3 regions of the Bordetella tumulicola genome follow, and region 1 is predicted to be linked to each of the others. Evidence: predicted binding sites of a transcription regulator. Region 1 holds the regulator's gene; each other region holds the start of a gene.

Region 1 (3,278 bases):
CCTGAACAAACCATCGTGGTGCTGCACGCGTGCTGCCACAACCCCACCGGCGTGGATCCTACTGCCGAGCAATGGGAACAAATCGCCCAGGTGGTCAAGACCCGCAACCTGGTGCCTTTCCTGGACATCGCTTACCAAGGCTTTGGCGCCGGCTTGCAAGAAGACGCCTCCGTGGTGCGTCTGTTTGCCGATCTGGGCCTGACCATGCTGATCAGTTCGTCGTTCTCCAAGTCGTTCTCGCTCTATGGCGAACGCGTCGGCGCCTTGACTGTCGTGGCAGGCAGCCAAGACGAATCCAAGCGCGTCCTGAGCCAACTCAAGCGCGTGATCCGCACTAACTACTCCAACCCGCCCACGCACGGTGGCACGGTGGTGTCTTCAGTGCTCAACACGCCCGAACTCTACACCCTGTGGGAACAAGAGCTGGCCGGAATGCGTGACCGCATTCGCCTGATGCGCCAACAACTGGTCGAAAAGATCAAGGCCGCGGGCGCTACGCAGGACTTTAGCTTTGTGCTGCAACAGCGTGGCATGTTCTCGTACTCGGGTCTGACCTCGGCCCAGGTCGATGTGCTGCGCGAGGAACACGGCATCTACGCCGTATCCAGCGGCCGTATCTGCGTGGCGGCTCTCAACAGCCACAACATCGAGATCGTGGCCAAAGCGATCGCCGCCGTCATCAAGTAAGCAAGACCTGAAGACAAGGCAATAAAACGCGCACGGTTCGCGCGAAATCAGGGGCCCCGACGCCAGGACGGGCCCCTTTTTTCGTTCGGACCCTGCGTTGTTCTGTCTGGTGTTGTGCTGCCTGGTGTTGCCCACGCTCCATCCCGCCAGGCTTTGTTTTGTCAAAGCCACTGCCGTATTTACGCTGGACAGGTTTGTCATAACCCGACTTGCTTTTTTTTGCAGGGTCGTCCAGAATTGATGCTGTATATTCATACAGTCAAAAGCGGATTATTGCCATGGCTAGCAAACTCACCGAACGCCAACAGGAAATTTTGAACCTCATCCGGCAAACGGTGGCACGTACCGGTTTTCCCCCTACCCGCGCAGAAATTGCCCGGGCATTGGGCTTTCGTTCCCCCAATGCCGCCGAGGATCACCTCAAAGCCCTGGCCCGCAAAGGGGCGATCGAATTGACAGCTGGCGCATCCCGCGGCATTCGTCTGGTCGAAAGCGCCGATACGGCCGCGACGACCTCCCTGGCTTCCCGGGACAACGCCAGTTCGTCCTCGATAGCGAGTTTTGCGGATGCCATGGGCCGGCTTTTGCTTCCCCTGGTAGGCCGTGTCGCCGCTGGCAGCCCTATTCTGGCAGCGGAGCACGTTGAACGCGAGGTCGGCGTCGATCCCGGCCTGTTCGCCCAAACGCCCGATTATTTGCTCAAAGTCCGCGGCATGAGCATGCGTGATGCCGGCATCCTCGAGGGCGATCTACTTGCCGTCAAACGCGCCAGCGAAGCCCGCAATGGCCAGATCGTTGTGGCCCGCCTGGGTGACGACGTCACCGTCAAACGGCTGCAGCATCGCAAGGGCCATATCGAGCTGCTGCCCGAAAATCCGGATTTCTCTCCCATCCTGGTCGATGGTACCCAAGAGTTCGCGCTGGAAGGTATTGCGGTGGGCCTGATTCGCACGCAGGCGCTGCATTAAGGAAAAAAGACCAAGGGTCTGAGCTGACGCAGTCAGCTCACCCTTCCCCTAATGGAGCCTTACTGGCCTAAAAAAATGGCGCCCCGATGAAACCATCGAGGCGCTATTTTTGTTGCCGCGCCCCGAAGGGCACAGCATGGTCATGCTGACTTAGTGCTTGAACATCGGATCACCCGGCACAGCCGACTCGGCTGGCTTGGCGACCAGAGGTTCTTTGGGGGTCTCGTCGTCGGCCAGCGGCTCGGGATAGCGTTCCAGAGCGAGCTCAAGAACTCTGTCAATCCACCGTACCGGCACGATCTCGAGGTGGTTTTTGACGCTATCCGGGATTTCTGCCAGATCTTTGACGTTTTCCTCGGGGATCAGCACCATCTTGATGCCGCCACGATGCGCCGCCAGCAGTTTTTCCTTGAGGCCACCAATCGGCAGTACCTCGCCGCGCAGGGTGATTTCCCCTGTCATTGCGACATCGGCACGTACGGGAATGCGCGACAAAGCCGAGACCATGGCGGTCGTGATGGCGATACCTGCAGACGGACCGTCCTTGGGTGTGGCGCCTTCGGGGACGTGAACGTGCATGTCGTGCTTTTCGAACACGCTGTCCGTGAAACCCAGACGGCGTGCACGGGAACGCACCACGGTGCGAGCCGCTTCGACTGACTCTTTCATCACATCGCCCAGCGAACCGGTACGCTGGATAACGCCCTTGCCGGGCATGTCGGCGACTTCGATCGTGAGCAGATCACCCCCGACTTCGGTCCAGGCCAAGCCCGTCACTTGACCGACCTGGTTGTCCTTTTCGGCCATGCCGAAGCTGTAGCGCCGCACACCCAGGTATTTGCTGAGGTTCTCGGCATCGACCTTGACGGGCTCAGTTTGCGGTACAACGGCTTTGCCATCCGCCTTGGCCTTATCGGCCTGCGCCAACATTTCTTTCACGACCTTGCGGCAGATCTTGCCGGCTTCGCGTTCCAGCGCACGCACGCCGGCCTCGCGGGTGTAGTAACGCACGATATCGCGCAGGGCCGAATCATCGACCACGAGCTCGGTTTCTTTGACGCCATTGTTTTTCATCAGCTTGGGCAGCAGATGGTCGCGAGCGATATGGATTTTTTCGTCTTCGGTGTAACCCGACAGGCGAATGACTTCCATACGATCCAGCAACGCCGGCGGAATGTTTAGCGTGTTGCTGGTGGCCACAAACATGACGTCCGACAAATCAAAGTCGACTTCGATGTAGTGATCCTGGAACGTGTGGTTTTGTTCGGGATCAAGAACCTCGAGCAACGCCGATGCCGGATCACCACGGAAGTCCATGCCCAGCTTGTCGATTTCATCAAGCAGGAACAAGGGGTTGCGCACGCCCACCTTGCTCATGTTTTGCACGATCTTGCCTGGCATGGAACCAATGTAGGTGCGGCGATGGCCACGGATTTCGGCTTCGTCGCGCACGCCGCCCAGCGCCATACGCACGAACTTGCGGTTCGTGGCACGCGCGATGGACTGGCCGAGCGAGGTCTTGCCGACACCCGGAGGGCCAACCAGGCAAAGAATCGGCGCCTTGACCTTGTCGACACGCTGCTGCACCGCGAGATACTCGACGATGCGTTCTTTGACTTTTTC
Region 2 (3,278 bases), on a different contig from region 1:
CCGCAACCACCAGAAAGACTGGCTGGGTTTGCGGGATATGCAAGTCGACCCAGGTGTAGGCCAGACGCACGTCAAATCCTCGCAAGGTATTCTCGGTATAGAGCACGGTACCGGGCTGTGGCGGGCCCAGGTCGGGGGGCAAGGGCAGGCTGCTGTCCCCACCCAGGACTTCGCCGTGGCTGCCCTGAATCAGCCAGAATATGCTGTCCGTTTCACCCGGATGCAGCACATCGCGGATGGAGTCATTCAGACGGAGGACAGCCCGCCCGTCCTGCGCGTGGATATGCCGTGACAGCGTGTGCAGGGTTTGCGCCAGGGTGCCGTCGTACGGAACGTTGGCAATGTTTTGTGCAACGACATAGGTGATGGCCACGCTCATTGGCCACAACAAAAACAGGGGGGCGAGCATCCAGTCCAGGATCTCGCCCAGCAAAGATCGTTGCGGCGGCGCGAAGCTTGGACCTTTGGCCCCGCCGCGCATTGCGTCCAGGGCTTCCTGGTTGAGGGCTTCGTGAGCGACCGACTCAGTGGGTGAGGTGGCTGGCACCTTGGTCTCGTTCGAGGCAATAGCCCAGGCCGCGCACGGTGATGATTTTGACCCCGCTGGGTTCGAGTTTTTTGCGCAGGCGATGCACATAAACCTCGATGGCGTTGGTGCTGACCTCTTCGCCCCACTCGCATAAATGATCGACCAACTGGGTCTTGCTGACCATGCGGCCGCTGCGGGTCAAGAGGATTTCCAGCAGACTGACTTCGCGGGCAGACAAATCCAGCGTCTGATCATCCACCAGCGCCACGCGACCCGTCTGGTCGAACATCAGGCGGCCGTGACGCAAGAGCGTGGCGCCGCCGCCCGCACCGCGTCGGGTCAGGGCGCGGACCCGGGCTTCGAGTTCTGATAGGGCAAAGGGTTTGGCCATGTAATCGTCGGCACCCAGATCCAGACCCTTGACGCGTTGTTCGACGCTATCGGCCGCCGTCAGGATCAAAACCGGCAGGACCGAGTTGCGGGCCCGCAAGCGGCGTAATACCTCGAGCCCGGTCAATTGGGGCAGGCCCAAGTCCAGAATGAGCAGATCAAAAGGCTGGGCAGCCAGGGCGGAGTCAGCGGCTGTTCCGTCACTCACCGCGTCAACGGCGTAGCCGTTTTGGCGGAGTGAACGAGAGAGGCCGTCGGCCAGAATGCTGTCGTCTTCGGCGATAAGGATGCGCATGCGTAGGAAGCGGGGGCAGGCCGTTGGAATGGCACGACACTATTGCGGTCGCCGTGTGGGAGCATTCTGGCACAGCCCGGGACAATTGCCCAGCCAGGGAATTCCTGGGAAATCCGGTCTATGCTTAGAGAAAATGGTCCGCCCTACAGAGCGGGGAATCCCCCGTCGGGGCCCTGATACCCTACAGAAATTTGGCATACTGGGTTTATATACAGTACAATCCGATGCAATAATCGCCGCTCTGGCACGGAGCGCGCCGCATTGTGGCATTGTCACTGTTGCTGCGCAGCACGCCTTCGCGTCATACCCTTACAGCGTCAACCTCATTTATCCACGGGACACCACATGGACGATAAAACCAGCAAAGCAGCCGCCTCGGAAAAGGCCAAGGCGCTGGCCGCCGCGCTTTCGCAAATCGAAAAGCAGTTTGGCAAGGGCTCGATCATGCGTTATGGCGATAACGCGGTTGAACATGACATTCAGGTCGTGTCGACTGGCTCGCTGGGACTCGATATCGCACTGGGCATTGGCGGCCTGCCACGGGGACGGGTGATTGAAATCTACGGCCCTGAGTCGTCGGGCAAGACCACGCTTACCCTGCAAGTCATCGCCGAAATGCAGAAAGTCGGCGGCACGTGCGCATTCGTCGATGCCGAGCATGCGCTCGACGTGCAGTATGCATCCAAGCTGGGTGTCAATCTGACCGATCTGCTCATCTCGCAGCCCGATACCGGCGAGCAGGCCCTGGAAATCACTGACGCCCTGGTGCGTTCGGGCTCGGTCGACCTGATCGTGATCGACTCCGTGGCGGCCTTGGTGCCCAAGGCCGAAATCGAAGGCGAAATGGGCGATTCCTTGCCCGGTTTGCAGGCTCGCCTGATGAGCCAGGCGCTGCGCAAGCTCACCGCCTCGATCAAGCGTACCAACTGCATGGTCATCTTCATCAACCAGATCCGGATGAAGATCGGTGTGATGTTCGGCAACCCGGAAACCACCACGGGCGGCAATGCACTGAAGTTCTATGCATCCGTGCGTTTGGATATCCGTCGCATCGGTTCCATTAAAAAAGCCGAAGAGGTCGTCGGTAACGAAACCCGGGTCAAGGTCGTCAAAAACAAGGTGTCCCCGCCGTTCAAGCAAGCCGAGTTCGACATCATGTATGGCGCAGGCATTTCACGCGAGGGCGAGATCATCGACCTGGGCGTGCAAGCCGGTGTGGTTGATAAATCGGGTGCCTGGTACAGCTACAGCGGTACGCGCATTGGCCAGGGCAAGGACAACGTGCGCGAGTACCTGAAGCAGAACCCCCAGATCGCCATCGAGATCGAGAACAAGGTGCGCGAGAACCACAGTATCGTCAGTCGTGCTGCGACCTTCCCACCTAGCGAGGCCGAAGCCGAGGCCGATAGCGAAGCATGATTGGTCGGTCCGGTTCTTCATGGTCGCAGCGGGGCTCGGACAAGTCCGAGCCTGATGATGGCGGCTTTGAAACGCTGGGCAAGCCCAAGCCGCGCGGCCCTAGCCTAAAGGCCCGCGCAGTGGGCTATCTGTCACGACGGGAGTACGCGCGCAACGAGCTCGCGCGCAAGCTTCAGCCTTATGCTGAGGATGCCTCCGAGATTGACCCCGTGCTTGATGCCCTGGAAAAAGAAGGGTGGCTGTCTACGGAGCGCTTTGCGCACAGCCTGGTACATCGTCGCGCCTCACGGCAGGGCGCGGCGCGCATTGTCCAAGAGTTACGCCAGCACGGTGTCGCCGAAGATCAAGTCGCGCAGTTGCGCGATGATCTGCGCGCTTCCGAATATCAGCGCGCCCAGGAGGTCTGGCGCAAGCGCTACGGCGTCAAGCCCGCAGACCGTGCCGAATACGCCAAGCAGGCTCGTTTTCTGGCGGGCCGGGGCTTTGCCCATGAGGTGATTCGACGTCTATTGGGTGACGAGCGCGACGACTAAGGCCAATGGCGCTCAGACTTTCGCCGATCGAATCCCGTCTAGCGTTTTAAAGCACGTTTCACGTGCAATCGCCAAGAAATCACTGATATACGACGCATCGGTATCTTCGGTA
Region 3 (3,278 bases), on a different contig from region 1:
GTGCGTCGATGTTGCGGTACCCATGGTCATCATCAAGGCAAGCGGCCTAGGAAAAACCGCACACGAATCCATTGACGAGTTGGAGAGCGATCCCACTTTCATGGCGCGATTGCGGCATGTCTGGATTCAAGCTGGCATGCTGATGCAGTTGCGTCGCCGCGACGGCACTCTGATGAGTGAGACAGACATCGCGGCTAGCGAAACCATTCCCAAAGTATGCATCGTCGGATCACCAGCGAATGGCGGCACCTTGTCGACGAGGTACTTCACTCCTCAGACGGGGCATGCTTCGATGGCCGTATCAGGAGGCTGTTGCTTGGCCGCAGCCTGCTTGATTAAAGGCAGCGTGGCCGCCGAAGTCGCAACAGGCTTACCAACGGTAGCGGATCAAACTTGCAATGCCGTGATCAGCATCGAAAATCCGGCTGGCACGCTCGATGCCACCGTTGTCGCACAACGTGATGGTAAAACGCTAAAAATCTCGAAAGTCGCATACAGAAGGTCAGCACAAGTCCTGCTTAAGGGCCATGTCCCCCTCTATCGGGCCACCGACGCATTGCGCGATGCGCTTCTTCAACTCGCATTAGACGCCTGACTCAAGCATGACGAATCAATGCAGCGTCTCGCCTTTTGACGGCGCCTGATTCAACCCCAGCGCGGCTTCCCAACTGCGCAGCGGGACACAGGTTTGCAGGCGTTCGATCGCACACTGCACCAAGGCCGGATGCAACTCGTGCCCGACGTGATTCGCTACGTCGATGGTGCAATCGCCATGCAGAGAGTCAAGCCAGGCCTGTGCGGTTTGCGCATACGTCACATTCATCACCGTATCATTCGCCCCGTGCAACAGGTGGATGGTGGTGTATTGCGGCGGTACTTTGGGTAACCGCGCATAGCGGCCCGAAAATGCCAGAACACGCCCGGCCAGACCATCATGCGCTTGTACCGCCTCGAGCGCCATGATCGCGCCCTGGGAAAAACCGGCTAATGCGGTGTCGGACTGTAATAGGCCAAACCTGGCCTGTGCCGCCCGCACGTAATCGACTAGCGGCGGCAATGCCTGGGCCACCCGCTCGGCGCGGTTGTCTTCGTCGACGCCGCGCACCGAGAACCATTGACGCCCATTTCCTCCGCCGTCATAGCGTTCAAAACCCGCCGGCGCCAGAATCGCGGAGGCCGGAAACGCTGTACGCAATGCCTGAATCAGCGACGCCAGCGTGTGCGGTGTGCCGCCCACGCCGTGCAGCAGGATAAAGAGTTGCTTGATCTCGGTGCCCTCGTCGGGCAGAAATTCAAGGGTGGCAAGGTCTGTCATCGGGGACTCCGGCATATCGGGGCGCAATCGTACCCCCAAATCGTCATTGTAAATCCCCATCCAAAATACTGTATATTTGTACAGTAAATAGAGATTAATCATGCTGTCCCCAGAACTCATCCACCCCGCCCTATGGCGTGCCACCCAATTGGCGCGCAGTGCCCGCCGTGGCATTCCTACAGGCTATGCGGCGCTGTCCGCCCAGTTACCGGATGGCGGTTGGCCCGCGGGCGCCTTGATTGAATTACTGATGCCACACGCCGGCATTGGGGAAATCCGCCTGCTGCAACCCGCGCTGGCCCAGCTCGACAGCCGTCACCCCATCGCCCTGGTGCAACCGCCCCACGTCCCGCACCTGGCCTGCTGGCAAGGCTGGCGCCTGAATCCAGGTCAATTGCTCTGGGTAGCGCCCGAACGTCCGCTTGATGCCTTGTGGGCCACCGAGCAAATCCTGAAACACGGTAGTTGCGGGGCGCTGCTGTGCTGGTTGCCTCACGTACGCCCGGAATCCCTGCGCCGCCTGCATCTGGCGGCCCAGATGGCCGACACGCTGTGCTTTGTGCTACGGCCCGCGACGGTCGCGCAGCAGGCGTCTCCGGCCCCACTGCGGCTGGCGCTCTCTCCCGCGTCCGGCGGCTTGTCTGTGCACATCCTGAAACGGCGTGGCCCGGCCTGTACGCAACCCTTATTTCTAGATTTCGAGCCCGCCCGTACGCGCGAGACTGTTTCTCCTGATCATGCCCCTCTGGATCGCCGCCTTCCTGCGCTGTCTGCCACTCGACGCCGCACGCCCGCATTGGTCTCGTGATGCGGCCTTTGCCGTCCTGGATCAGGCGCGTATTGCCGCGCTGACCCCAGCGGCGGCAAAGGCAGGCATCCAGGCGGGCATGCGTCGTGCCGGGGCCGCCGCGATCGCGCCCGACGTTCCTTTGCTCGCACGGGATCTCGTGGCCGAACAACATCTCCTGCACGAAACCGCGCTGGCCTTGCTGCAATACACGCCGGACATCGCGATCGCCGAGCCCGACACGCTGTTACTACAGGTCGGCGCCAGTCTGGCGTATTTTGGGGGGCCTCGTCAGTTGCATCGACGCATCACTGCCACGTTACAGGCCATGGGCCTGCATATTGGGTCAGGCATGGCGCCCACCGCTCAGGGAGCCTGGCTGCTCGCGCATCAATCTTGCGCTCGATCACGACGCCGTGTCTTGCAGATCGACACGATGACCACTGTGCTTGATGCAATACCTTGCGCCCTGCTGCCCAGCGCCCAGGCTCGCCTGGACTGGTTGCACGGCATTGGATGCCGCACCCTGAGCGACCTGCGCCATCTGCCGCGCGCAGGCCTGCAACGCCGCTGCGGCACCGAGCTCCCCCGCTCGCTCGACGCGGCCTATGGCATCGCGCCGGAATGTCATGCCTGGCTCCAGCCGCCGGCGCGTTTTCAGCAACGCCTGGAGTTGCCCGATTACATCGCGCATGCCGAAGCCATCCTGGCCTGGGCGCAACGCCTGCTCGAACCCCTATGCGGCTGGCTGACCGCCCGACGCCTGGCGGTTCAACATTTCACGCTGGTACTCGAGCACGAACGAGGCCGGCACGCGCGCGCACCGACCCGCCTGCCCATCCATCTGGCCCAACCAGCCTGGCAGCCCTCGCACCTCCTGAGTTTGCTGCGTGAAAAACTCGGCCGCCTGCCGCTCGAGGCCCCCGCGATTGCACTGGCCCTGCACGTCGACGACACCGTCGAACAGCCTGCGGCCAGCACCAGCCTGTTTCCCGAGCCAGGTGGCTCGCCCACCGAGCACGCCCGCTTGCTGGATCTGCTTAGCGCCCGCCTGGGGCGCGAACGCGTCTTGCAAGCCCAACCCATCGCCGATCACCGCCCCGAGGTAGCCAACCACTGGGGCGCTGCGCAGGACGTCCCGTCCCGGCCCCCCCGCGATCTCAGCCATCATGACCC

Evidence for each region. Region 1 encodes LexA, which represses DNA repair genes until DNA is damaged. Its sites were predicted from a motif close to ACTGTATNNNNATACAGT; they were not measured.
Region 2: the regulator LexA is predicted to act here: its motif matches at 1,413-1,430, upstream of recA (recombinase RecA).
Region 3: the regulator LexA is predicted to act here: its motif matches at 1,383-1,400, upstream of imuA (translesion DNA synthesis-associated protein ImuA).

What each region holds. Positions count from the first base shown of each region.
Region 1 is NZ_BAAGYU010000008.1:134,133-137,410, reverse strand. It holds gene ACYVDM_RS15885 (amino acid aminotransferase) at 1-687, shown strand, start outside; gene lexA (transcriptional repressor LexA) at 966-1,655, shown strand; gene lon (endopeptidase La) at 1,806-3,278, opposite strand, start outside.
Region 2 is NZ_BAAGYU010000007.1:439,442-442,719, forward strand. It holds gene ACYVDM_RS10435 (sensor histidine kinase) at 1-547, opposite strand, end outside; gene ACYVDM_RS10440 (response regulator) at 525-1,214, opposite strand; gene recA (recombinase RecA) at 1,560-2,633, shown strand; gene recX (recombination regulator RecX) at 2,630-3,166, shown strand; gene ACYVDM_RS10455 (LysR family transcriptional regulator) at 3,179-3,278, opposite strand, start outside.
Region 3 is NZ_BAAGYU010000007.1:224,666-227,943, reverse strand. It holds gene ACYVDM_RS09480 (PrpF domain-containing protein) at 1-595, shown strand, start outside; gene ypfH (esterase) at 611-1,315, opposite strand; gene imuA (translesion DNA synthesis-associated protein ImuA) at 1,416-2,123, shown strand; gene ACYVDM_RS09465 (Y-family DNA polymerase) at 2,053-3,278, shown strand, end outside.